DNA from 2 places in the Comamonas sp. A23 genome. Region 1 is predicted to be linked to the other one. Evidence: riboswitches for the same ligand, from Rfam matches in the RefSeq annotation. Region 1 holds a riboswitch; the other holds the start of a gene.
The links. Region 1 has a riboswitch for glycine ahead of EIC84_RS05740 (D-amino acid dehydrogenase). Riboswitches for the same ligand answer to the same signal wherever they lie in the genome.

Region 1 (11,861 bases):
CGCTGGCACCGGCCATGAACTGTGCCGTATCGGCCGTCTGCGACACGGTGCCCGAAATTTCCTCCATCGAGGCCGCAGTCTGCTGCAGGCTGGTGGCCTGTGACTCGGTACGCCCTGCCAGATCGAAACTGCTCTGGGCGATTTCATGGGCGGTCTGGGCAAAGCCCTGCACCTCGGTACGCACATCGCCCACCACGGCGCGCAGATTGATCTGAATCTGCTGCAACCTCAGCATCAGCGCCCCCACGGCACCGCTGTAGCTCTGGCTGCATTCGGTGCTCAGATTGCAGGCTGCCACATCGGCCGCAAAGCGGCTGGCTTCCTCCAGTCCCGCCACGCAGCGCCGTTGAAAGCGCCACAGCACGAATGCGCCGCCTGCCACCAGGCTTGCAGCACGCCAGCCCCAGGCGGCCGCACCCTGCCAGCCCAGCATATCGGGCAGCATGGCGATCAAGGCCACGATGGCCAGCAACCAGGCCATGCGCGCCACCAGGCCCACATCCTTGCGACCGTCCCACCAGCCCATCAGCCCCAGACGGCGCACCGCGCCCGCACGCAGGCGGAAGCTGGCCTGGGCCTGCTTTTCCTCGTTGCGCATGCGCGCGTACAGCGCTTCGGCTTCGGCCACTTCCCTGGCCGAAGGCTTGGTACGCACCGACAGATAGCCGCTGGGCTTGCCGCCTTCCATGATGGGCGTGACATTGGCGCGCACCCAGTAGTGGTCGCCGTTCTTTCGGCGGTTCTTGACCAGTGCCGTCCAGGGATAGCCATGGGCGATGGTGCGCCACATGTCCTTGAAGGCGGCGGCCGGCATGTCGGGATGGCGAATCAGATTGTGCGGCTGGCCGATCAGCTCTTCATAGCCATAGCCGCTGACGCGCACGAAGGCGGGATTGCAATGGGTGATCTCGCCCTTGGTGTTGGTGCTGGAGACCAGCAGCTCGTCACCTGGAAAGTCGTAGTTTTGTTGAGATACCGGCAGGTTCAGGCGCATGCTTTGCACTCCTCCAATAAGCCTGTTTAGTTTTTGTTCGAGAGTGAGCGATCAGGCATCCCGTCGACAGCTGGTTAACCAGATACACAAATTCACACTTGGATCATCGCACAGTGATCATTCCCGAGCCCCCAGGCTCAGAACAGAGATGCGGTATAGGGATCCGAATGCTTGACCGAGGTCAAACCATGAGGTCTGAGCAGCAGCTCGCGAGCCGCAGGATCGCCGGCACTTGCCTGCCAGAGCTGCTCGGCAATCAGGCCCGAGACCTTGACCCCCAGCAGCCTGATGCGCTTGCCAAGCGGCACGCGCTTGAGGCATTGGCCTGCGGCCAGGCGGATGGCTGCCGCATTCTGTATCGGCAGGTTCAAAGTCTGGTCCCGCGTGGCGATCCTGAAATCGTCATAGCGCAGCTTGATGCCCACGGTGCGCCCCACATAGCCCTTGCGCTGCAGATCCTCGGCCAGACGCTCGCACAGGTCCGTGAAGATCGCGCCCAGTTCGGCCTTGTCGCGCACGGCATGCAGATCGCGCTCGAAGGTGGTCTCGCGACTCATGGAAACCGGCTCGCTCTCGGTTACCACGGCGCGTTCGTCCCGCCCCCAGGCAGACTCGTGCAGCCAATGGCCATAGCTTTTGCCAAACCAGTGCAGCAGCTGCGGCAGGCTTTGCGCGGCCAGGTGACCAATGGTTTCTATGCCCAGGCTCTTGAGCTTGGCATCGGCCTTGGGCCCTATGCCGTTGACCTTGCGGCAGGCCAGCGGCCAGATCCGGCTTTGCAGATCTTCGGGCTGGACGATGGAGATACCGTTGGGCTTGTTGAACTCGCTGGCCATCTTGGCCAGCAGCTTGTTGGGAGCCACACCGACCGAGCAGGTCAGGCCCGTGGCATCGAAGATGGATTTCTGGATCAGCCGGGCCAGCACGCGTCCGCCTTCGCGCTGGCCGCCGGGCACGTCGGTGAAGTCGATGTAGACCTCGTCCACGCCGCGGTTCTCCATCAGCGGAGCAATCGACACGATGATCTCTTTGAAGGCCCGGGAAAAGCGCCTGTACTCGGCAAAGTCCACGGGCAGAAGAATCGCCTGCGGGCACAGCCTGGCGGCCTTCATCATGCCCATGGCCGAGCCCACGCCGAACTGCCGTGCCGGATAGGTGGCCGTGGTGATCACGCCGCGCCCCGTGTAATCGCGCAGCAGCGGAAAGTCCGCCACCGGGATCTCGGACAGCGGCCGCCCCGCATGCCGCGCCAGCAGCTCTTCGTCAAAGCTGCGCCTCCCACCACCGATCACCACCGGCAGCCCCTTGAGCTGCGGGTAGCGCAGCAGCTCCACGGAGGCGTAGAACGCATCCATGTCCAGATGCGCGATGCGCCTGGGTCTGGGCTCGGGGCTGGTGGGAAGATCGCTCACAGCACCGATTTTGCCTGGGCTGGCCAGAGACGGCAGTCATGCGTCAAACAGGCACACAGACACCGGGAAACGGCAAGCAGCGCCAGCCCCCGGACCTGCTGCCATCCCCTCCCGAACAGAGAAGGGGAAGGCTCAAACAGCCTCAGGACGAAACCTTGCCCTGCTTGATGTCTTCGAGCTCGTCAAAGCGCATATCGGCATAGCTGACCCAGGTCTTGCGCTTGACCAGCCAGTAACCCAGCCAGAACAGCAGGAACAGCGGAATGCCCAGATAGGTCGACACCACGCCGCCCCAATCGATGCGATCTTCCAGGAAGGCCTGATAGTTCTGGCCCAGCGTCACCACCAGACACAGCACGAAGGCAAAGATGGGGCCGAAGGGGAAGGCGCCGGCCTTGTAGGGCAGCAGACCCACATCGTGACCATGCATGACATAGCCGCGACGGAAACGGTAGTGGCTGACGGCAATGCCCAGCCAGACGATGAACTCCGTCATGCCGGCCAGATTCAGCAGCCAGATATAGACGGCCTGCGGGCTGTAGAGCGAGGAAAAGAGGCACAGGCTGGCGACCAGCGTGCTGCCGATCAAGGCCACCAGCGGCACGCCGTTCTGGGTCAGCCGGGAGAAGATGCGCGGTGCATTGCCCTCGGTCGCCATGTTGTAGAGCATGCGCGTGGCTGCATACATGCCGGAGTTACCGGCCGACAGCACCGAGGTCAGGATCACCGCATTCATCACCGTGGCCGCCGACAGCAGGCCCGCGTGCTGGAACACCAGCGTGAACGGGCTCACGGCGATATCGGCCACATCGGTGCGCAGCAGCTGCGGATCGGTATAGGGAATCAGAAAGCCGATGACGACAATCGCCAGCACATAGAACAGCAGGATGCGCCAGAACACCTGGCGAATCGCACGCGGCACGTTCTCGCGCGGATTCTCGGATTCGCCCGCCGCCACGCCCACCAGCTCCGTGCCCTGGAAGGAATAGGCCACGATCATGGCCACGCCCACAAAGGTCGCGAAATTGCCGACGAATGGCGCATCGCCCGTGGTCCAGTTCTCGAAGCCCGGTACATGGCCGTTGCTGATGATGCCGAACAGAATCAGCACGCCGGTGATCAGAAAGGCCACCACGGCCAGCACCTTGATCAGCGCGAACCAGTACTCGGCCTCGGCAAAACCGCGCGCGGAAAACGCGTTCAGCCCCACCATCAGCAACAGGAACAGGCCGCTCCAGAGGATGCCCGGCACATCGGGAAACCAGTAGGCCATGACCAGTTGCGAGGCCACCAGATCCACCGCCACCACCACGGCCCAGCTGAACCAGAAGTTCCAGCCCAGCGCAAAGCCGAAGCCGCGATCCACATAGCGCGAGGCATAGGTCGAGAAGGAACCGGCCACCGGCATGAAGGCAGCCAGCTCGCCCAGGCTGGTCATGATGTAGTACACCATGATGCCGATGAGCAGATAGGTGAGCACGGCACCGCCGGGGCCGATCTGAGCGATGGCCGAGCCGGAGGCCACGAACAGGCCCGTTCCGATGGCGCCGCCAATGGCGATCATGCTCAGGTGGCGCTGCTTGAGCACCCGGTGCAAGCGGGGCTGGTTATCGTCACCATCACCAGTCGGCGCGAGCTGCTGGCTTGAGTTGGGTTGGGACATAAATGTCTTGTTGTAATGGTTTGCGCCCATCCGGACAAAACACCCAACCATCCCGCAGGCGCTGCGACAGGCAACGCAAAAAGGCGACCATGACGGTCGCGGGCAACAAGGACAAAGGAACGAAGCCATGACAGCAGAACGCCATGGCGGATAGGCCAGTTGCATCCTGAATCGGCAGCCACCCCAGTCGGGTGCTTCAATGGCAAAGCGGTGATATCGCCGGGCCCATTGACAGGCAAAGACGATATTTTGCCCAAATCCACCGCCGACCATGACCCGCCATGCCAATGCAGGGGCTGACTCTGGGGCTGCTCGGCGGCACTTGACAGCGTCTATCGCTATGAATTTAGAAGCACACTGCGCTTTAATAAATTCATTTTCATAGACAAATAATCAATATTCCCTTGAAGGATAAGCGGCAGGCGCTATCAAATAGCATGGACCCGACATGAGCAGCCATGGCTGAGCCTTGGCGCAGAAGTCTAGAAAACCCGTATATCCAGGCGCCGCCATTCTTCCTACATTTGCCCACAGGCTCTCAGCCCGGTGATGCCGAGAGAGACTGCAGCGCAAACTTGGCGCATGCAGCGCCGAAGGAGCAACCGCCCCGGAAACTCTCAGGCCAAAGGATCGGCATCGCTTTCACACACTCTGAAGAATGTCCGGACGTCATCGTCCGCCGGGCATACCGAAGGAGCAAGCGAGCAGCGCCGCAAGGCCCTGCCTCGTGAATCTCTCAGGTCCAGAACAGAGGGGGCGTTCGCTGCGCATGTTGCGCACGGGCTCCACCCTTGACGTTTCTGGAATCTGAATCATGAAGACAATCGCCGTCATCGGCGGTGGCATCACGGGCGTGACCACCGCCTACGCCCTCGCACGCCGCGGATTTTCCGTCACCCTGTTCGAGAAGCAGCGCTATGCCGCCATGGAAACCTCGTTCGCCAATGGCGGCCAGCTCTCGGCCTCGAACGCCGAGGTCTGGACCCATTGGTCCACCATCGTCAAGGGCCTCAAGTGGATGTTCAAGAGCGATGCTCCGCTGCTGCTCAACCCCAGGCCCAGCTGGCACAAGATTTCCTGGTTCTGCCAGTTTCTCGCTGCCATCCCCCATTACGAGAAAAACACCGTGGAGACCGCCAGGCTGGCGATTGCGGCACGTGAGCACCTGTTTGACTGGGCGGCCAGCGAAGGCATTGACTTCGATCTGAAGCAAAAAGGCATCTTGCATATCTACCGCGACCGAGCAGGCTTTGAACATGCGGGCAAGGTTTCCCGGTTGCTGGCCAAAGGCGGTCTGGAGCGCCGCGCCGTGACACCGCAGGAGATGCGCTCCATAGAGCCGACCCTGTCCGGAACCTTCTACGGCGGCTACTTCACCGAGAGCGACTCCACGGGCGACATCCACAAGTTCACCAGCGGCCTTGCCGCCGCCTGCGAGCGACTGGGCGTGCAATGCCGCTACGGCCAGGAAATCGTGTCGGTGAACAGCAATGGCAAGCAGGCCAGCGTGACCGTGCGCCAGGGCCTGGAAACCGAGACCTCGACTTTCGACGCCATGGTGGTCTGCGCAGGCACGGCCAGCCGCGCCCTGGCCGCCCAGCTCGGCGACAGCGTCAACATCTATCCGGTCAAGGGCTATTCCATCACGGTGAATCTGCCGGACGAAGCCAGCCGCGCCGCAGCCCCCGTGGTGAGTCTGCTGGACGACGAGACCAAGCTGGTCACCAGCCGCCTCGGCGACGATCGCTTCCGAGTTGCCGGTACGGCGGAGTTCAACGGCTTCAACAAGGACATCCGCGCCGACCGCATCCGCCCGCTCATCGAATGGGTTCAGCAGTGCTTCCCCGGTGTCAGCACGCGCAGCGTCGTGCCCTGGGCTGGCCTGCGCCCCATGATGCCGGACATGCTGCCGCGCGTGGGCCCCGGCAACAAGCCCTGCGTGTTCTACAACACCGGCCACGGCCATCTGGGCTGGACCTTGTCGGCCGTCACCGCCGACATGGTCGGCGACCTCGTGCTGCAGTCCATGGGCAGCGCCAGCAGACAGCCCCGACCGGCCACGCTGAGCACCGCCAGCGCCTGACCACGACCTGAAAACCTCATCAACAAGCCAGACACGGCAGCCGCAGCGCCCCGTGAGGGGCAGCTGTTGCCGTGTGAATGGCAAAACGGAGACATACAACATGAGTCGAAATCATCCAAGCGCAGCCGGGGAGTCGCTGCAGCAGACAGGGGAGCTGGAGCGCGGCCTCAAGGACCGGCACATCCAGCTGATCGCCCTGGGCGGTGCCATTGGCGTGGGCCTGTTCCTGGGCTCGGCCAAGGCGATCCACAAGGCCGGGCCACTGCTGCTGGTCAGCTACGCCATCGCGGGGCTGGCCATCTTCTTCATCATGCGGGCACTGGGCGAGTTGCTGGTGCACCGCCCGGTGGCCGGCTCTTTTGCCACCTATGCCGAAACCTATGTCAGCCCCTGGGCCGGATTCGTCACTGGCTGGACCTACTGGTTCACCTGGGTGGTGACGGGCATGGCCGAGCTCACGGCCATAGGCATCTACACCCATTACTGGTTTCCGGCCATTCCGCAATGGGTTCCGGCGCTCGCCACCCTGGCCGTGCTGCTGGGCGTGAATCTGATTGCGGTCAAGGTCTTCGGCGAGCTGGAATTCTGGTTCGCGCTGATCAAGGTCGTGACCATTGTTGCCACGCTGGTGCTGGGTGTGGCCATCATCACCACGGGCTGGGGACCGCTGGGCCAGACGGCAAGCTTCGCCAATCTCTGGTCGCACGGCGGCTTTGCGCCCGTGGGCATGGTGGGCGTGGTCTTCACCCTGCAGATCGCCTGCTTTGCCTATACCGGCGTGGAGCTGATCGGCGTGACGGCCGGCGAGGCCGAGTCGCCCGAGAAAGTGCTGCCCCGTGCCACCAACAGCATCGTCTACCGCATTCTGATCTTCTATATCGGCGCCCTGATCGTCATCATGTCGCTGGTGCCCTGGAACGAACTCAGCCCCGACATGAGCCCCTTCGTCCATGTCTTCGACAAGCTGGGCATTCCTGCGGCCGCCGGCATCATCAACTTCGTGGTCATCACCGCCGCAGCCTCTTCGTGCAACAGCGGCATCTTCAGCACGGGCCGCATGCTCTATACGCTGGCGCAATTCAAACAGGCGCCCACCAGGCTGGGCAAGGTCAATTCACGCCATGTGCCGGCCGCCGGCATTTTGATCTCTGCAGCCTTCATGCTGGTCGGCGTGGTGCTGAACTATCTGGTGCCCGAGGAAGCCTTCATCTACGTGACCAGCATTGCCACCATAGGCGCCGTCTGGACCTGGGGCATCATCGTCTTCTCCCATCTGCGCTATCGCCGCGCCGTCAGCCTGGGTCATGCCGCAGCCGTGGCCTACCGCATGCCCGGCGCGCCGTTCACCAACTGGTTTGTGCTGGCCTTTCTGGCCGTGGTGCTGGTCTGCCTGTCGCTGGATGCCAGCACCCGCGTGGCGCTCTATATCGCGCCCCTGTGGTTTGCGCTGCTGACGATCGGCTACCGGCTCTACGCGGTCAAGCCCGAGCAGCGCCAACGCCTGGCGCAAGCGCAACAGCAAGCCGCCTGAGGCGCAGCACAGCCGCGCTGTCGATGCCCTGGCTGCAGCTGAGACAGCGACAGCCGCGGCAGCACGCTATTGATTCAGAAGCTTCTTGCGCTTTTTCATAGTTCATTTCAAAGACTTTTAGCTTTGAAAACGAGCACTGACAAGCGCTGGAAGCTCTTGAGATCAGAGCTGCAGACAGATCAGCACCAGGCCCAGCATCATCAGCGCCATGCCCAGCTTTTCGGTCAGCGACAGCTTCTCGCTGAACACCTTGCGCGAGACGATATAGCTGAATACCACCTCCACCATGCCCAGGGTGCGCACGGCAGCGGCCCCCTGCATGGCATAGGCGGTGAACCAGGCCAGCGAGGCCGCAGCGCCCATGCTGCCGGCCAGCAGCGAGATACGCCAGGCCTTGAAGATGGGACGCAGGCCCTGCTCATGGGTTCTGGCAATCCAGGCGCTCATGACGACGGACTGCATGGTCTGCGCGATCAGCACGCCCCAGGCCCCGGACAGCCAGGGCGAGCTCACGCCCAGTGTTGCGATCTCGACCGCGCCGCCGCGAAAGCCCACCGTGGCCAGCGCAAAACAGGCGCCGCAGATCAGCCCGTAGACCGAAGATTTGCTGGTCCAAGCCGAGAGCGTGAACAGCTGCCCGCGCGGCGGCAGCGACAGCATCAGCACGCCCACGGTGGCAAGCACCATGGCCAGCAGCGCCAGCCGGCTCGGCAGCTCATGCAGGAACATGGCGGCAAACAGGGCCACCTGCAGGACCTCGGTCTTGGACAGCGTGACCGCCACGGCAAAGTTGCGCTCCTTCATGGCCATGAGCAAGGCAGCCGTGGCAGCAACCTGAAAGAAGGCACCAAGCGCGATCCAGCCCAGATACGCGGCACTGAACTTCGGCAGCACCAGGGACGGATCGCCCAGACTGTACAGCGCCAGCAGATAGATGGCAGCAAACGGCAGGCCATAGAGAAAGCGCACCAGCGTGGCTGGCAAGGTGCCGACCTGCGCCGTCAGCGAGCGCTGGGCCGTGTTGCGCACCGTCTGCGCCGCCGCCGCAAACAGCACCACCCCCACCCACAAATATTCCATTCCTATGCCCGGCATGAGACGCTTTCTTTTTTTGTTAGCGCGCCAGCATAGCGCCGGCTGCCGGACGGTGCTGACGCGATTCGTGCAGTCCACCCGCTCAAGCCAAGGCGACGTGAAGCGCGAACGGCTTCCGTTCTGGTGACGAAGCCTCCACCCCGGCAAAATAACCTCAAATCCAGACCATTTCTGCGTCTTTAGCTACAATTTCAGCTGGGTGCCCGTCACACAAGGTGGCGATGGCAGGTGAATGTTCATGCGCAGGTCGGGCCGCCAGCGCGCCAGTCGTTTGCAGTGCAGACGGCACCAGCAGGAATTGCCTCAGGTGCCGCACGCCTTCAGCGTACGACTTCAGACACCTACCCACACATGGACCCACAAACACTTGTGCAGGCCCCTGCGCCTTTTGCATCCCAAAATTCACCCCGTGTTCCCGCGCTGCAATCCGCGACCGAGCGCGTGCAGGCACAAATCTCGCACCTGCTGCATATCGAATCCTTTGCCGGCATGGTGCTCATGCTGGCCGCTGCCGTCGCCCTGATCTGGGCCAACTCCGCTGCGGCGCCAAGCTACTTTGCACTATGGCATGCCCCCGTCGCGCTGACGCTGGGCCCGTGGAGCTTCAGCACCGATCTGCATTTCATCGTCAACGATGTGCTGATGACGGTGTTCTTCCTGGTCGTGGGCATGGAAATCCGTCGCGAGCTGCACAACGGCGCGCTGGCCAGCCTGCGCCAGGCCAGTCTGCCGCTGATCGCTGCCATCGGCGGCGTGGCCGTGCCCGCGCTCATCTACGTGGCCCTGGCGGGCAACGACAGGACGCTGCTCAACGGCTGGGCAATTCCGACGGCGACCGACATCGCGTTTGCCGTGGGCGTGCTGGCCTTGCTGGGCCGCAATATTCCGGGAGCGCTGCGCATCTTCCTGCTGGCCCTGGCCATCATCGACGACATCGTGGCCGTGCTCATCATCGCCTTCTTCTACTCGGGCGGGCTGCAGGCCATGGGCTTTGTGGTGGCCGCAGCCGGCGTGCTGCTGGTGCTGCTGTTCAACCGCATGGGCATTGCCGCCGCTCCTCTGTATGTGCTGCCCGGAGCCATTCTCTGGTTCGGTCTGCTCAAGACCGGCGCTCATCCCACTCTGGCAGGTGTGGTGCTGGGTCTGATGACGCCTGTGTTTGTACGTCCCGCCTCCATGCCGCTGCTGATCACGGCACAGACGGCCATGCGCAAGGCCGGTGAGCAGATGCTGAGCGGCCGCCCCGATCCGCAGCACCTGCTGCAGGAGTTGCGCATTGCCCAGCTCGCACAGCGCGACCTGCTGCCGCCTGCTCTGCGCCTTCCCATGATTCTTCATCCATGGGTGGCTTTTTGCATCATGCCCATTTTTGCGCTGGCCAATGCCGGCGTGCAGTTCTCGGGCATAGACCTGAGCGCTGCCGCACCGCAGACCACGGCCATGGCCGTGCTGGTGGCCCTGGTGCTGGGCAAGCCCCTGGGGGTCTTCATCTGCACCTGGCTGGCCGTCAAGAGCGGGCTGTGCAGCCTGCCCGAGGGCCTGAACTGGCGCGGCGTGCTGCTGGTGGGCCTGCTGGCCGGCATAGGCTTTACCATGTCCATCTTTGTCGGCGGTCTGGCCTTTGCGGATGCTTCCCTGCTGGGCGCGGCCAAGCTGGGCATTCTGGCCGGCTCGGCCATGGCAGCCTTGCTGGGACTGGGCTATGGCTTTGCCATGCGCAAGCGTTTCGAGCAGCCCTGAACGCCACGACACACCGCCGGAAAATCAAAAAGGTCAGCCCTGCAAAGGACTGACCTTTTTTCATGCCGCAGAACAATCAGCTCTGCTCGAAAGGTTTCGGGTAAGTGCCGGGCAACAGAATTTCTTTGCCAACCTGGTTGATATTGGTGTGCCCGCAGAAGGCCATGGTGGTGTCGAGCTCCTTGTGGATGATCTGCAGTGCCTTGCTCACGCCGGCCTGGCCATAAGCGCCCAGACCGTAGAGGAAGCTGCGACCTATCATCGTGCCTTGCGCACCCAGTGCGCGGGCCTTGAGCACGTCCTGACCGCTGCGAATGCCGCCATCCATCCAGACTTCGATATCCTTGCCCGCAGCCTCTGCAATCGATGGCAAGGCTGCAATCGAAGAAGGCGCACCATCGAGCTGACGGCCGCCATGGTTGCTAACCACCAGCGCGTCTGCACCGCTTTGTGCAGCCAGACGCGCATCTTCGGCATCCATCACGCCCTTGAGAATGATCTTGCCGCCCCAGAGCTTCTTGATCCATTCCACATCGCTCCAGTTCAGTGACGGATCGAACTGATCTGCCGTCCAGGACGACAGCGAGGACACATCGCCCACACCATCCACATGGCCAACGATATTGCCGAAGCTGCGGCGCTTGGTACCCAGCATTCCAAGGCACCAGTGCGGCTTGGTCGCGAGATTGATGAGGTTTGCCAGCGTGGGCTTGGGCGGGGTGGACAGGCCGTTCTTGATGTCCTTGTGGCGCTGACCCAGGATCTGCAGGTCCAGCGTCACCACCAGCGCCGAGCAGTTGGCTGCCTTGGCGCGATTGATCAGGCGCTCCATGAAGGCCTTGTCGCGCATCACATAGAGCTGGAACCAGAACGGATGGCGATCGGTGTGCTCGGCTATGTCCTCCAGCGAGCAGATGCTCATGGTGGACAGCGTGAACGGCACGCCAAAGGCCTTGGCGGCCTTGGCTCCAAGAATCTCGCCATCGGCATGCTGCATGCCGGTCAGGCCCGTGGGCGCAATCGCCACCGGCATGGCGACCTCCTCGCCGATCATGGTGGTGCGCGTGCTGCGCCCTTCCATGTTCACGGCCACACGCTGACGCAGCTTGATTGACTGGAACTCGTCTTCGTTGGCCCGATACGTGCCCTGGGTGTAAGAGCCCGAATCGGCGTAGTCATAGAACATGCGCGGCACACGACGCTTGGCCACCACACGCAGGTCTTCGATACAGGTGATTTTGGAAAGATCGCTCACGACTTCTAGCCTTGTAATTGGAGTTGAACCCGATGGTAGCCCTCATCGCCGTCATCGGCAGTTCACTATGGTTTGAAGTGATTTATGC
Region 2 (11,861 bases), on a different contig from region 1:
GGCGCCATGGGCACCTCGATTGCCACCACGCTCTGGGAAAGCCGGGCTTCCATGCACCATGCCCATCTGACCGAGTTGCTGGTGCAAGGCCAGGGCACGTTTGCCAGCACGGTCAGAAATCTGCAGGCAGCGGGCATGAGTGCCGAGCAGGCCTATGCCCAGATCAACCGGCTGATCGATCAGCAGGCCTTCACGCGGGCCGCCGACGACATCTTTCTGGCATCGTCCTTTCTGTTCCTGAGCCTGATCGTGCTGATCTGGTTCACCAAGCGCCCGGCTTCTGCCGCAGGAGCCTCCGACGCGGCCGCTGGCGCACACTGACGAACTTCAGACAGAATTGGCTGGAAGCGATTGACCCACAATCGCTGCCAGCTATTTTTTGATAGTTTCTAGGCGCCGGCAGCCTGCTTGTCCAGGCGCCGCAAAAAAACCTGCAGCTCCTTGACGACCTGGGCATCGCCCTTGGCCTGGGCGCAGCTCAGCCCTTGCTGCCAGGCGGCTCGCGCCGCCTGCGCATCGCCCAGCGCCAGCTCCACCTTGCCCAGTTGCTTCCAGGCGACGGAGTATTCGGCATCCAGTGCCGTGGCCTTGCGCAGATGCTCGCGCGCCACGGCCATCTGCTCGTCGTCGGCATAGGCCTTGCCCAGGGTATAGCGCAGCAGCGCACCATCCTTGCCGGCCGCCAGCATGCTCTCCAAATTGTGAACCATGGGATTCATGTGCATTTGCTCCTCAGACAGCGAGTGTCGCATCCGCCCCGAGAAAGCAGCTGAATGGCCGTGCCTGTGTTACGGCCTCTTGCAAGCCGGCTCTTGCAGCGCTGCAAACCGTCCCAAACTGCGGCCAATGTCTCAATAAGGCGCCTGATCTTGTTTCGCAAACCAAGTCTCTCCACCTCCATCACCGACTACGAGGACTCGCCCCAGTATTCGGGCGGGCGTTTTCGCAACACGCATCCGCGCCCGCTCAACAGCCCCAAGCCAGATGCCGGGACGCTATGGAAGTTCTTCTTCAACAAGCCGGCCGATTCCCAGCCGGGCAAGGCGCTGCCCGTTTTGCCGCTGAGCACGACCGAGCTGAACCTCGCGCCCGAACGCAGCCTGTATCGCCTGGGCCATTCGACCTTGCTGATGAAGCTGCGCGGCGGCTGGTGGTTGACGGACCCCGTGTTTTCCGAGCGCGCCTCGCCGCTATCGTTTGCCGGCCCCAAGCGCTTTCATGCCCCGCCGATTGCCCTGGACGAGTTGCCTGCCTTGCGCGGCGTGCTGCTCTCGCATGACCACTACGATCACCTGGACCGCGCCACCATTCGCGTGCTCGCGCCCAAGGTGGGAGTTTTTCTCTGCCCCTTGGGAGTGGGAGACAGACTGGTGGCCTGGGGCGTGCCGGCCGACAAGATCGTGCAGCACGACTGGTGGCAGGGCAGCGAGGTCGACGGCCTGCGCTTCACGGCCACGCCGGCCCAGCATTTCTCGGGACGCAGCCTGCGCGACGGCAACCGCACGCTCTGGGCGTCCTGGACCATAGAAGATCGCCAGGCCGACAGGCCGCTGCGCGTCTTCTTCAGCGGCGATGGCGGCTACTTCGACGGTTTTGCCGAAATCGGCAGGCGCTTCGGCCCCTTCGATGTCACGTTGATGGAGACCGGCGCCTACGACGCCCACTGGCCCTATGTCCATATGCATCCGGCGCAGACCGTGCAGGCACACAGGGATCTCGGCGGCCAATGGCTGCTGCCCATACACAACGGCACTTTCAACCTCGCCATGCATGCCTGGTGGGACCCCTTCGAGCAGATCCTGAGCCTGGGCAGGCAGCACGGCATAGAGATCGCCACGCCCATGATGGGTGAGCGCCTGGACCTGGATGCCCCCCATGCCGGATCGCCCTGGTGGCGCGCCTGCGCCGAGGCCGACAGCAAGGGACTGGATCTGCGCCCCGCGCAACCCTGAAGGTGCAACCCGCATGGCCGACAATGTCCTCATGGACATTTCGCGCACCTCACACCTTGCCGCCGCCTGCGCCGCGTCTCTGACCGCCTTGCTGCTCGGAGCCTGCTCCCACCTCTCCGATGGCAGCCAGCCCAAGCAACCACCGAATGCCGGCATCTCGATCACAGTTTCCGGGCAGCCGGAGCCGACGCCGGCTCCGCCATTGGACACGCAGCACAGGCGGCCACAGAGCATGGAATGGCCTGCCTGGATCAAGGCAGACTGCACACCCCCCGCCCAGCTCGATCGGCAACCGCAGCCACGCCGCCACACCACGCCTTTCATCAGCGCCCACTGGTTTCCGAACGGGCTGGAGACCACGGTGGTCTTCCGCCTGGAAGTCACGGCCCAGGGCGAACTCGGCCGTGTAGCCTACCAGCCCGCCGATACCGATCCCCGCATCGTGAAGTCCATCATGCGCTCGCTCGAACGCTGGAAGTTCAAGCCCGGCATGCGCCAGGGCCAGTCCGTGACGTCCTGCTTCGAGCAGCCCTACCAACTGGTGTTTCCGCGCCAGGAGATCGATGCTCCTCGAACGCCCGCCATGAACACAGAACCGCAGTGAGACCGCAAGCTCAATTCCAGCGATCTGTGCTCGAAAACCCCAGAATCCATCCGATTCGGTGGTGCAAGCCCCTTGCCCACCGCTAGAATCGCCAAGGTCAGGAGAGAGTGCCTGCAGCTTGAAGCTGCCTCGCACCGCCGAAGGCGCAGACCCCCAACCCGGTGTCAAAACGCTCAGGCAAAAGGACTGACAAGCGCTGCAAGGTGTGCAAACCTGCAGCGTCCCTTGCTGGAGAGAGATGCAGGCCGTCATTTCGTATGTGCGCCGGCATCCACCGAAGGAGCAAACTGCCCGATGCAATGCGTGCAGTGAATCTCTCAGGTAAAGCGGACAGCAGGGCAAGCCCGCCACGCATGGCCCAGCCATGCATGGCCACTCATTTTGGTTTGACCACCGGAGCGCTTGCCTGTGACTGCTGCTGACACCTCTTCCGATCTGCGTTCCACACCGCTGTTTGCACTGCACCAGAAACTGGGTGCCCGCATGGTGCCGTTTGCCGGCTACGCCATGCCCGTGCAATACCCTCAAGGCCTGATGGCCGAGCATCTGCACACGCGCAAGGCTGCCGGCCTGTTCGATGTCTCGCACATGGGCCAGTTGCTGTTGCGCGGCCCCGATGCCGCCGCCGCGCTCGAATCGCTGATGCCCGTCGATGTCATGGACCTGGGCCTGCACAAGCAGCGCTACGGCCTGCTGCTCGATGAACAAGGCGGAATTCTCGACGACCTGATGTTCGTCAACCGCGGCGATGATCTGTTCCTCATCGTCAACGGTGCCTGCAAAGAGGCCGATATCGCTCATATCCAGAGCCGCATCGCCAGCCGCTGCGAGGTCGTCCCACTGCCCGAGCGCGCCCTGCTGGCCCTGCAAGGCCCGCAAGCCGTCACTGCCCTCTCGCGTCTGATTCCCGGTGTGACGCAACTGCTCTTCATGACCGGCAATTACTTCGACTGGCAAGGCCATGCGCTCTACATCACGCGCAGCGGCTATACGGGCGAGGACGGCTTTGAAATCTCCCTGCCCGGCGAAGCTGCCGAAGCCTTTGCCGAAGCGCTGCTGGCACAGCCCGAGGTGGCCCCCATCGGTCTGGGCGCACGCAACTCGCTGCGCCTAGAAGCCGGACTTTGCCTGTACGGCAACGACATAGACACCAGCACCACGCCGGTCGAAGCCGCGCTGAACTGGGCCATGCAGAAGGTTCGCCGCACCGGCGGCGAGCGCGAGGGCGGTTTTCCCGGTGCGGCCATCGTGCTGGAGCAATTGCAGAACCCTCAGTCGCTGCGCCGCAAGCGCGTGGGCCTGATCGCGCTGGAACGCATTCCCGTACGCGAGCCTGCCGTGCTGGAAAACATGGACGGACAGCATATCGGCCACATCACCAGCGGCCTGCTCAGTCCCACGCTCAACCAGCCTGTGGCGCTGGCCTATGTCGAGCCCGACTACGCCGCCATCGATACGGAAATCTTCGCCATGGTGCGCGGCAAGCCCGTGCCCATGAAGGTAGTCGCCACGCCCTTCGTTCCCACCCGCTACTACCGCGGCTAGGTCTGCCGCCGCGCATGAGACGGGCCAGTTTGCCAAACAGCGGCCAGAACACCGCTAAAGTGCGAGCTGGACCTTTCTCAAACAACACCCGATTCCCCTGAATCCCCCATCTGGAGCTTTCCATGAGCATCAAGTATTCCAAAGAACACGAATGGATCAACGCCGCTGACAGCAATGCCGCCATCGTCGGCATCACCGTACACGCACAGGATGCACTGGGCGATGTGGTGTTTGTGGACCTGCCTGCCGTGGGCTCCACCTTCAAGGCCGGCGATGTGGCTGGCGTGGTCGAGTCCGTCAAGGCCGCTGCCGATGTCTACATGCCCGTGACCGGCGAGATCGTCGAAGTCAACGAAGCCCTGCGCGATGACCCGTCGCTCGCCAACAGCGACCCCCTGGCCGCAGGCTGGTTCTTCAAGGTCAAGATGAGCAATGTGGGCGAACTCGAAGCTCTGATGGAAGAGACCGCCTACAACGACTTCGCCAAGGACAACTAAGCGTATCAACGGCCCTCGCATTGCGAAGGCCGTTTTTGCATGCAGCCATGAGCACCATTCTGTATTTCGACGATCCGGACGTCGGTCTCGCCCGCGAGACCAGCCACCCGACCTTTGCGCGCATCGCAGCCCAGGACTTCTATTACGACGGCGGTGACGACTTCAGCCCCTTCGGCAGCGATGATGGCAGCGACACACTGGCCGCTCTTCAAGAGTGGTACCAGGAGCAAACAGGCGGCAACGCCAAGGCCCTGCGCTTTTTACAGCAGCAACTGAGCGACTGGGATCTGCCCGTGCCCCAGGGCATGCTGGCTCATGACGATGCGGCCAAGGCCCAGTGGCTGGCCAGCGATGACATGAACCAGATCTATCTGCGCTCGGTCTGCCGCGCACACGTGGCCACCGCCTTTGGTCAGCTCAAGATCACAGGCAGCATCGATGCCGATCTGCACAAGCAGGCCCTGCTCGCCCTGGCCTGCCAGCAATGGCTGAACACCGTGGCACGCGGCGAATATCCCGATTGGGAATATGCCGACCAGGAAAGCGAACGCCTGGCTCTGATGAACACCGCGCTGGAACAAGCCAGCGCTGCTTGAAGCACCGGCCGCATGCCTTCAGGCATACGGCATTCACGCATGCCTGGCATGCAAACCGTCAGTCACAGTATTTGAGAATAGGTCCCTCCCATGCTGATGTCGCCTCCCGCCCCCGTCGCTTCCCTGCAAGCGCTGGAAAACAGCCACGAATTCATCCCCCGTCATATAGGCCCGGACGCCGATGAGCAGCAAAAAATGCTGGCCGCCATCGGCAAGCCCTCGCTGGATGCCTTGATTCGCGATGTGATGCCCGACTCCATCGCACGCGCCAGGCCCATGGATCTTCCGGCGCCGATTACCGAAGCCGCTGCGCTGGCCGAACTCAAGGCCATCGCCAGCAAGAATCAGGTTCTGAAGAGCTTTATCGGCCAGGGCTACTACGGTACGCACACGCCGGGCGTCATCCTGCGCAACATCCTCGAGAATCCAGCCTGGTATACGGCCTATACCCCCTACCAGGCAGAAATCTCACAAGGCCGCATGGAGGCGCTGGTTAACTTCCAGACCATGGTGACCGACCTGACCGGCATGCCGATTGCCAATGCATCCATGCTGGACGAGGCCACGGCAGCCGCCGAGGCCATGACGCTGGCCAGGCGCTCCGTCAAATCCAGAAGCCATCGCATCGTGCTGGCCGGCGATCTGCACCCGCAAACGATTGAAGTCATCGAGACCCGTGCCCGGCCAATTGGCATCGAAGTGGTGATCGCCAACAGCCAGCAAGAGTGGGAGGCTGCGCTGGCAGGAGATCTGTTTGCTGCCGTCATCCAGTACCCCGCGTCCAGCGGCTGGATCGTGGACTGGAAGGCCGATGTGCAAGCCATTCACGCCAAGCAGGCCGCCGCCATCGTGGCCACCGACCTGCTGGCTCTGACCCTGCTGACACCGCCCGGCGAATGGGATGCCGATATTGTCGTGGGCAACAGCCAGCGCTTCGGCATGCCCATGGGCGCAGGCGGTCCACACGCGGCCTTCATGGCCTGCCGCGACGAATACAAGCGCAGCCTGCCCGGCCGTCTGGTGGGTGTCAGCGTCGATGCGCATGGCAAGCCCGCCTACCGCCTCGCGCTGCAGACACGTGAACAGCATATCCGCCGCGAAAAGGCGACGTCCAATATCTGTACGGCCCAGGTCCTGCCGGCCGTGATTGCCAGCATGTATGCCGTCTACCACGGCCCCCAGGGGTTGAGGCGCATTGCCCAGCGTGTGGCACGCTTCACAGCGATTCTGAGCCGTGGCCTGGCCCAGTTGGGCTTCAACGCCCATCACCACGACACAGCCTTCGACACCGTGAGCCTGCACACCCGGGAGGCCACCGACGCCCTGGCGGCTCGCGCCGTCTCCCGAGGCGTCAACCTGCGCAAAGCCTGGGATGAATATCTCTGCATCAGCCTGGACGAAACCACGACCCGGGCCGATGTCGAGCTGCTCTGGAGCATCTTTGCCCAGGGGGGCCAGGCCCTGCCCACCATCGAAGCCATGGACGAAGGCCCGACCTCGCTGATCCCCGAATCCCTGCAGCGCAGCACGGCCTATCTGACCCACCCGGTCTTCAACACCCACCACTCCGAAACCGCCATGCTGCGCTATATACGCAGCCTCAGCGACAAGGACCTGGCGCTGGACCGCAGCATGATCCCGCTGGGCAGTTGCACCATGAAGCTCAATGCCACCAGCGAGATGATTCCCATCACCTGGCCAGAGTTCGCCGACATCCACCCGTTTGCGCCCGCCAACCAGCTGCAAGGCTATGCCGAGCTGGACCGGCAGTTGCGCGACTGGCTGTGCCAGGCCACGGGCTACGCGGGCATCAGCCTGCAGCCCAATGCAGGCAGCCAGGGCGAATACGCAGGTCTGCTGGCTATCAAGGCCTTCCATGAATCACGCGGCGAGGCACACCGCAATATCTGCCTGATTCCCAGCAGCGCCCACGGCACCAACCCGGCCAGCGCGCAAATGGTGGGCCTGCAGGTCGTGGTCACCAAGTGCGACGACAACGGCAACGTGGACATGGCGGATCTGAAGCTGGCCTGCGAGAAGCACAGCGCCAATCTGGCCTGCATCATGATCACCTACCCCAGCACGCACGGCGTGTTCGAGACCCAGGTCAAGGAACTGTGCCAGCTGGTGCACAGCCATGGCGGCCGCGTCTATGTGGACGGCGCCAATATGAACGCCCTGGTAGGTCTTGCCGCTCCCGGCGAGTTCGGCGGCGATGTCAGCCATCTGAACTTGCACAAGACCTTCTGCATTCCTCACGGCGGCGGCGGCCCCGGCGTCGGCCCCGTGTGCGTGGTCGAGGATCTGGTGCCCTTTCTGCCAGGGCATGCCACCGCAGGCGACGTCCGCCGGGTGGGCGCTGTCAGCGCAGCGCCTTTGGGCAATGCAGCCGTTCTTCCGATCAGCTGGATGTATATCCGCATGATGGGCGAGCCGGGCCTGAAGCTGGCGACCGAGACCGCCATCCTCAACGCCAACTACATCAGCGCGCGGCTCAAGGAGCACTTCCCCACGCTGTATGCGGGCGAGTATGGTCACGTGGCCCATGAGTGCATCGTGGATCTGCGCCACTTCAAGGACAGCTGCGGCGTGATGGCCGAGGACGTGGCCAAGCGCCTGATCGACTACGGCTTCCACGCACCGACGCTGTCCTTTCCCGTGCCCAACACGCTGATGGTGGAGCCGACCGAGAGTGAAAGCCTGTCTGAGCTGGACCGCTTCATCGAAGCCATGATCGCCATCCGTGCCGAGATTGCCGAAGTGGAGGCCGGCAGACTGCCCAGGGACGACAACCCGCTCAAGAACGCGCCCCATACGGCAGAGGCCTTGCTGGCCGCAGACTGGCAACATAGCTACAGCCGCGAAACCGCCGCCTATCCCGTGCCTGCCCTGCGCCGCGCCAAGTATTGGAGCCCCGTGGGCCGCGTGGACAACGTCTATGGTGACCGCAATCTGTTTTGCAGCTGCGTCCCCATGGACGCTTACGAAGACTGATAGCCAGGGTCTCCCCCAAGCCAGTGCGCTCCGCCGCACTGGCTTTTTTATGCTCAATCAATGTCGAACACCAGCCCGCCCGTTGCTGTTCGCCCGCAGTGAATGCATTCACGACATCAATGCAATCGGCGTTGCTGCCGTCAAACCGAGCATCGAGTTGCCTGAATACCGGTTGACTGCCCGCCTTTTTCAAGGGCAGGTGCAGGGACCGGCTTACACTGCCGAGGTCTTCTGCCTGTCTCATGAGCTCCTCTGAACCCACTCCCCCTCCCTTGCTGCCTGTCATTGATGGCGGCCTGCCTCTGCATGCCCTGCTGGCCCCCGGTGCTGCGCCGCTGGGCCTGAGCGCCAACACCCAGCCATTGGTGCCGGAGGATGAAGACCCGCTGCAGGCCCTGGTGGCGGAGTTGCGCAACTACCAGCACGAGCTGGAGCTGCAAAACGAGGTACTCAATTACAGCCAGGCCGTGGCCGAGAGCGCATCGGAGCGGTTTGAAACGCTGTTTGCAAGCATTCCGCTGCCGCTGCTGGTGGTTGATGAATACGATATGGTGGTCCAGGCCAATGCCATGGCTCACCGCGCATTTCAGCCCACCGAAAAAGACCGGCTGCTGATCAACTTCAAGCCCTTTGTGCATGTCAACGACGCAGAGCGCGTGACTACGGCCTTCGAGCAGGCCAAGGCGATGGGACGCGCCGAGGTGCACGAGGTTCTGTTCCAGATCACCGAAGAATTCGAGCTCTGCGGCGACCTGCATGTGGCCGGCGTGGTCGTGCCCCAGCAAAACGGTCCGGCCACCTGGCAGTATTTGTGTGCCGTTGTCAACCAGGGCCCGCTGCTTGCCGAGCGCAAGGCGCTGCAAGAGCGCAACCAGCAGCTTTATGCCAGCGAGAGACGGCTGGAATCGGTCATCAACTCTGCGCTGGACGCCATCATCTGCGTCGATCAGCATCAGCGCATCACTGTCTTCAACCCCACAGCGGCAGCCCTGTTTCTGTGCTCGCCTCAGGATGCCCTGGGCAGCCCGCTGGAGCGCTTTTTACCCGATGCCGCTCGGGCACTGGCTTTTTCCTCGCTGACCACACAGGCCGTGCTGGGCGAGATGACGGGGCTGACCCTGTCGGGGCGCGAGATTCCCATGGAAATCAGCGTCTCCTTCGAACACCACAGCAGCGGCGACACCACCACCATCTTTGCGCGCGACCTGACCAGCCGCAATCGCGCCGAAGCCCAGCGCAATGCGCTGGAAACCCAGCTGCGCGAATCCCACAAGATGCAGGCCGTAGGCACCATGGCCGGCGGGATTGCCCACGACTTCAACAACATCGTGGGCGCAATCCTGGGTAATGTGGAGCTGGCCAAGGCCGATAGCTGCGGCAACCCGGCTGCCATGGAAAGCCTGCGCGAGATCGAAAAAGCCGGTCGCCGCGCCCGCGATCTGGTGCGCCAGATTCTGACCTTCAGCCGCAATGACCTGCCCGAACGCCGTCCGGTTCAGGTGCAGGAAGTCATGTCCGACACGGCTCGCCTGCTGCGCGTGACCCTGCCTCCCTCCATAGAGCTGCAGGTGCAGGAGTCCAACGATCTGCCGCCGCTGCTGGCCGACCCCACTCAGGTGGAACAGGCGCTGTTCAATCTCTGCAACAACGCCATGCAGGCCATTGGCAGTCAGCGCGGCATCATCCAGATGCGGGCCATGCGCATTGCTCCCGACAGCTACCAATGCGAACGCCTGGGTCTGGCCGTGGCCGAATACCTGGTCTTTATGGTGCAGGACTCTGGTCCAGGCATGGACGTCGCGACTCAGCGACGCATCTTCGAGCCTTTTTTCACCACCAAACCGGTCGGCCAGGGCACAGGCCTGGGCCTCTCGGTCGTACATGGCGTGATGCGCACCCATGGCGGCGCTGTCGATGTGCACAGCGAACTGGGCCAGGGCAGTTGCTTCACGCTGTACTTTCCTCTCAGCGACCCGACTTCCAGCCACTCTGCGCTGCCGCCCATGCGCATGGACAAGCCCGAAGCCCCGCTGCCCGAACCTGTCCTGGCCACGCGCGCCAGCCATGTCATGTATGTGGACGACGATCAGGCCCTGGTCTTTCTGTTTCAGCGCCTGCTGCGCCGTCGCGGCTATGAAGTCTCGGGCTTTACCGATCCCCATGAGGCCATGGCCGCCCTGCATCAGGAGCCGCAGCGTTTTGACCTCATAGTCACCGACTACAACATGCCCGGTTTCAGCGGACTGGACTTGCTCAGACAGGCTCTGCAGATCAACCCTCAACTGCCGGTTGCACTGGCCTCCGGCTATGTGACGGCCGAAATCGAGCAAGCTGCGATCGCAGCCGGAGCCAGAGCCTTGATCCACAAGCCCAACGATGTGCAGGAGTTCTGCGCCACGGTGCATGAACTGCTCAACCCCTGAAACAATCGATAGCTGTTTGAATGAGTGCGTTGAACTGTGTGTATGAAGACGAGCACCTGCTGGTACTCGACAAGCCCTCGGGCCTGCTGTGCGTGCCCGGTCGCGGCCCCGACAAGCAAGACTGCCTGAGCCTGCGTGCCCTCCGGCATTTCGGCGATGCACTGGTCGTGCACCGGCTCGATCAGGCCACATCGGGCCTGGTTGTCATGGCTCGCAATCCGGCCGTCCAACGCCAGCTCAGCCAGGCCTTTGCCGAACGCAAGGTCGACAAGCGCTATATCGCCGTAGTGGCCGGCGAGTTGCAGGCGCACAGCGAAGCAGCGGATGACAGGGGCTGGCAACTGATAGACCTGCCGATTGCGGCCGACTGGGAGCGTCGGCCGCTGCGTGTCATCAACCACGAAACCGGCAAAAGCAGCCAGACGCTGTGGCAGGTGATCGAGCACACCGACCAACCAGGAATACCCCGCACCCGGGTTTTGCTGAGCCCGCTGACGGGCCGCACCCATCAATTGCGCCTGCATATGGCGGCCATAGGCCACCCCATGCTGGGCGATGCGCTATATGCCAGCGAAGCCGTGGCCTGCGCCAGCCCACGCCTGTTGCTGCATGCGGCAGCACTGGAGCTGGTGCATCCGGTCACCGGCGGACTGCTGCAGCTAAAAAGCGATCCACTTTTTTAATCCCCCTCAAATCGGCAGCAACCGTCAAGCTCTCAAAGTTGCCACGCCGCAACAGAAAACCCTTCGGTACAGCTCTGAGGCAGGACAGAAATCTGCGCAAAAAGACCGCTGATGCAGACACTTGCCGCACAGTTCAGGCATGGACTGCGCATATACATCACAAATGCAGGCTGCGCCATAGCCCTTGCGTACTAGCTGCTATGCACGACATAGCAAAAACCGAAAGCCTGCACCAGCCCCTGCATACCCTGTTGCCTTCGTTGACCACTCGATTAATCTGAGCTTCTTTGCGCGAACTGCTATGGCAGCAATCGCGCTTTTCGAACATCTCTCGAGATTAAGGAAGTCCTCATGAGCATTCCGTTCCGCATGCAAACCGTTGTTGCCGCCCTGGGCCTGGCTGGTGCCGCCCTGGTCTCCACCGCGCATGCCCAAATCAAGATCGCCCTGGTCATCCCCACCACCGGTGCGCTGACCCAATACGGCGACATGGTCAAGGAAGGTGCCACCACCGCCGTTGAAATGGCCAATGCCGCTGGCGGTGTCAATGGCAAGAAGATCGAGTTG

Region 2: another riboswitch for glycine. It lies ahead of gcvT (glycine cleavage system aminomethyltransferase GcvT); the one in region 1 lies ahead of EIC84_RS05740 (D-amino acid dehydrogenase).

What each region holds. Positions count from the first base shown of each region.
Region 1 is NZ_RSDT01000002.1:272,945-284,805, forward strand. It holds gene EIC84_RS05725 (PAS domain-containing methyl-accepting chemotaxis protein) at 1-994, opposite strand, end outside; gene dinB (DNA polymerase IV) at 1,132-2,349, opposite strand; gene EIC84_RS05735 (amino acid permease) at 2,549-4,069, opposite strand; glycine riboswitch at 4,613-4,712, shown strand; gene EIC84_RS05740 (D-amino acid dehydrogenase) at 4,884-6,152, shown strand; gene EIC84_RS05745 (amino acid permease) at 6,253-7,683, shown strand; gene EIC84_RS05750 (DMT family transporter) at 7,846-8,778, opposite strand; gene nhaA (Na+/H+ antiporter NhaA) at 9,130-10,518, shown strand; gene EIC84_RS05760 (alpha-hydroxy acid oxidase) at 10,595-11,773, opposite strand; gene EIC84_RS05765 (hypothetical protein) at 11,806-11,861, shown strand, end outside.
Region 2 is NZ_RSDT01000001.1:762,743-774,603, reverse strand. It holds gene EIC84_RS03615 (DHA2 family efflux MFS transporter permease subunit) at 1-321, shown strand, start outside; gene EIC84_RS03610 (hypothetical protein) at 390-719, opposite strand; gene EIC84_RS03605 (MBL fold metallo-hydrolase) at 870-1,952, shown strand; gene EIC84_RS03600 (hypothetical protein) at 1,966-2,556, shown strand; glycine riboswitch at 2,645-2,755, shown strand; glycine riboswitch at 2,775-2,900, shown strand; gene gcvT (glycine cleavage system aminomethyltransferase GcvT) at 2,965-4,101, shown strand; gene gcvH (glycine cleavage system protein GcvH) at 4,224-4,598, shown strand; gene EIC84_RS03585 (MolR family transcriptional regulator) at 4,646-5,194, shown strand; gene gcvP (aminomethyl-transferring glycine dehydrogenase) at 5,285-8,188, shown strand; gene EIC84_RS25930 (hypothetical protein) at 8,238-8,444, shown strand; gene EIC84_RS03575 (PAS domain-containing sensor histidine kinase) at 8,431-10,611, shown strand; gene EIC84_RS03570 (RluA family pseudouridine synthase) at 10,632-11,294, shown strand; gene EIC84_RS03565 (branched-chain amino acid ABC transporter substrate-binding protein) at 11,646-11,861, shown strand, end outside.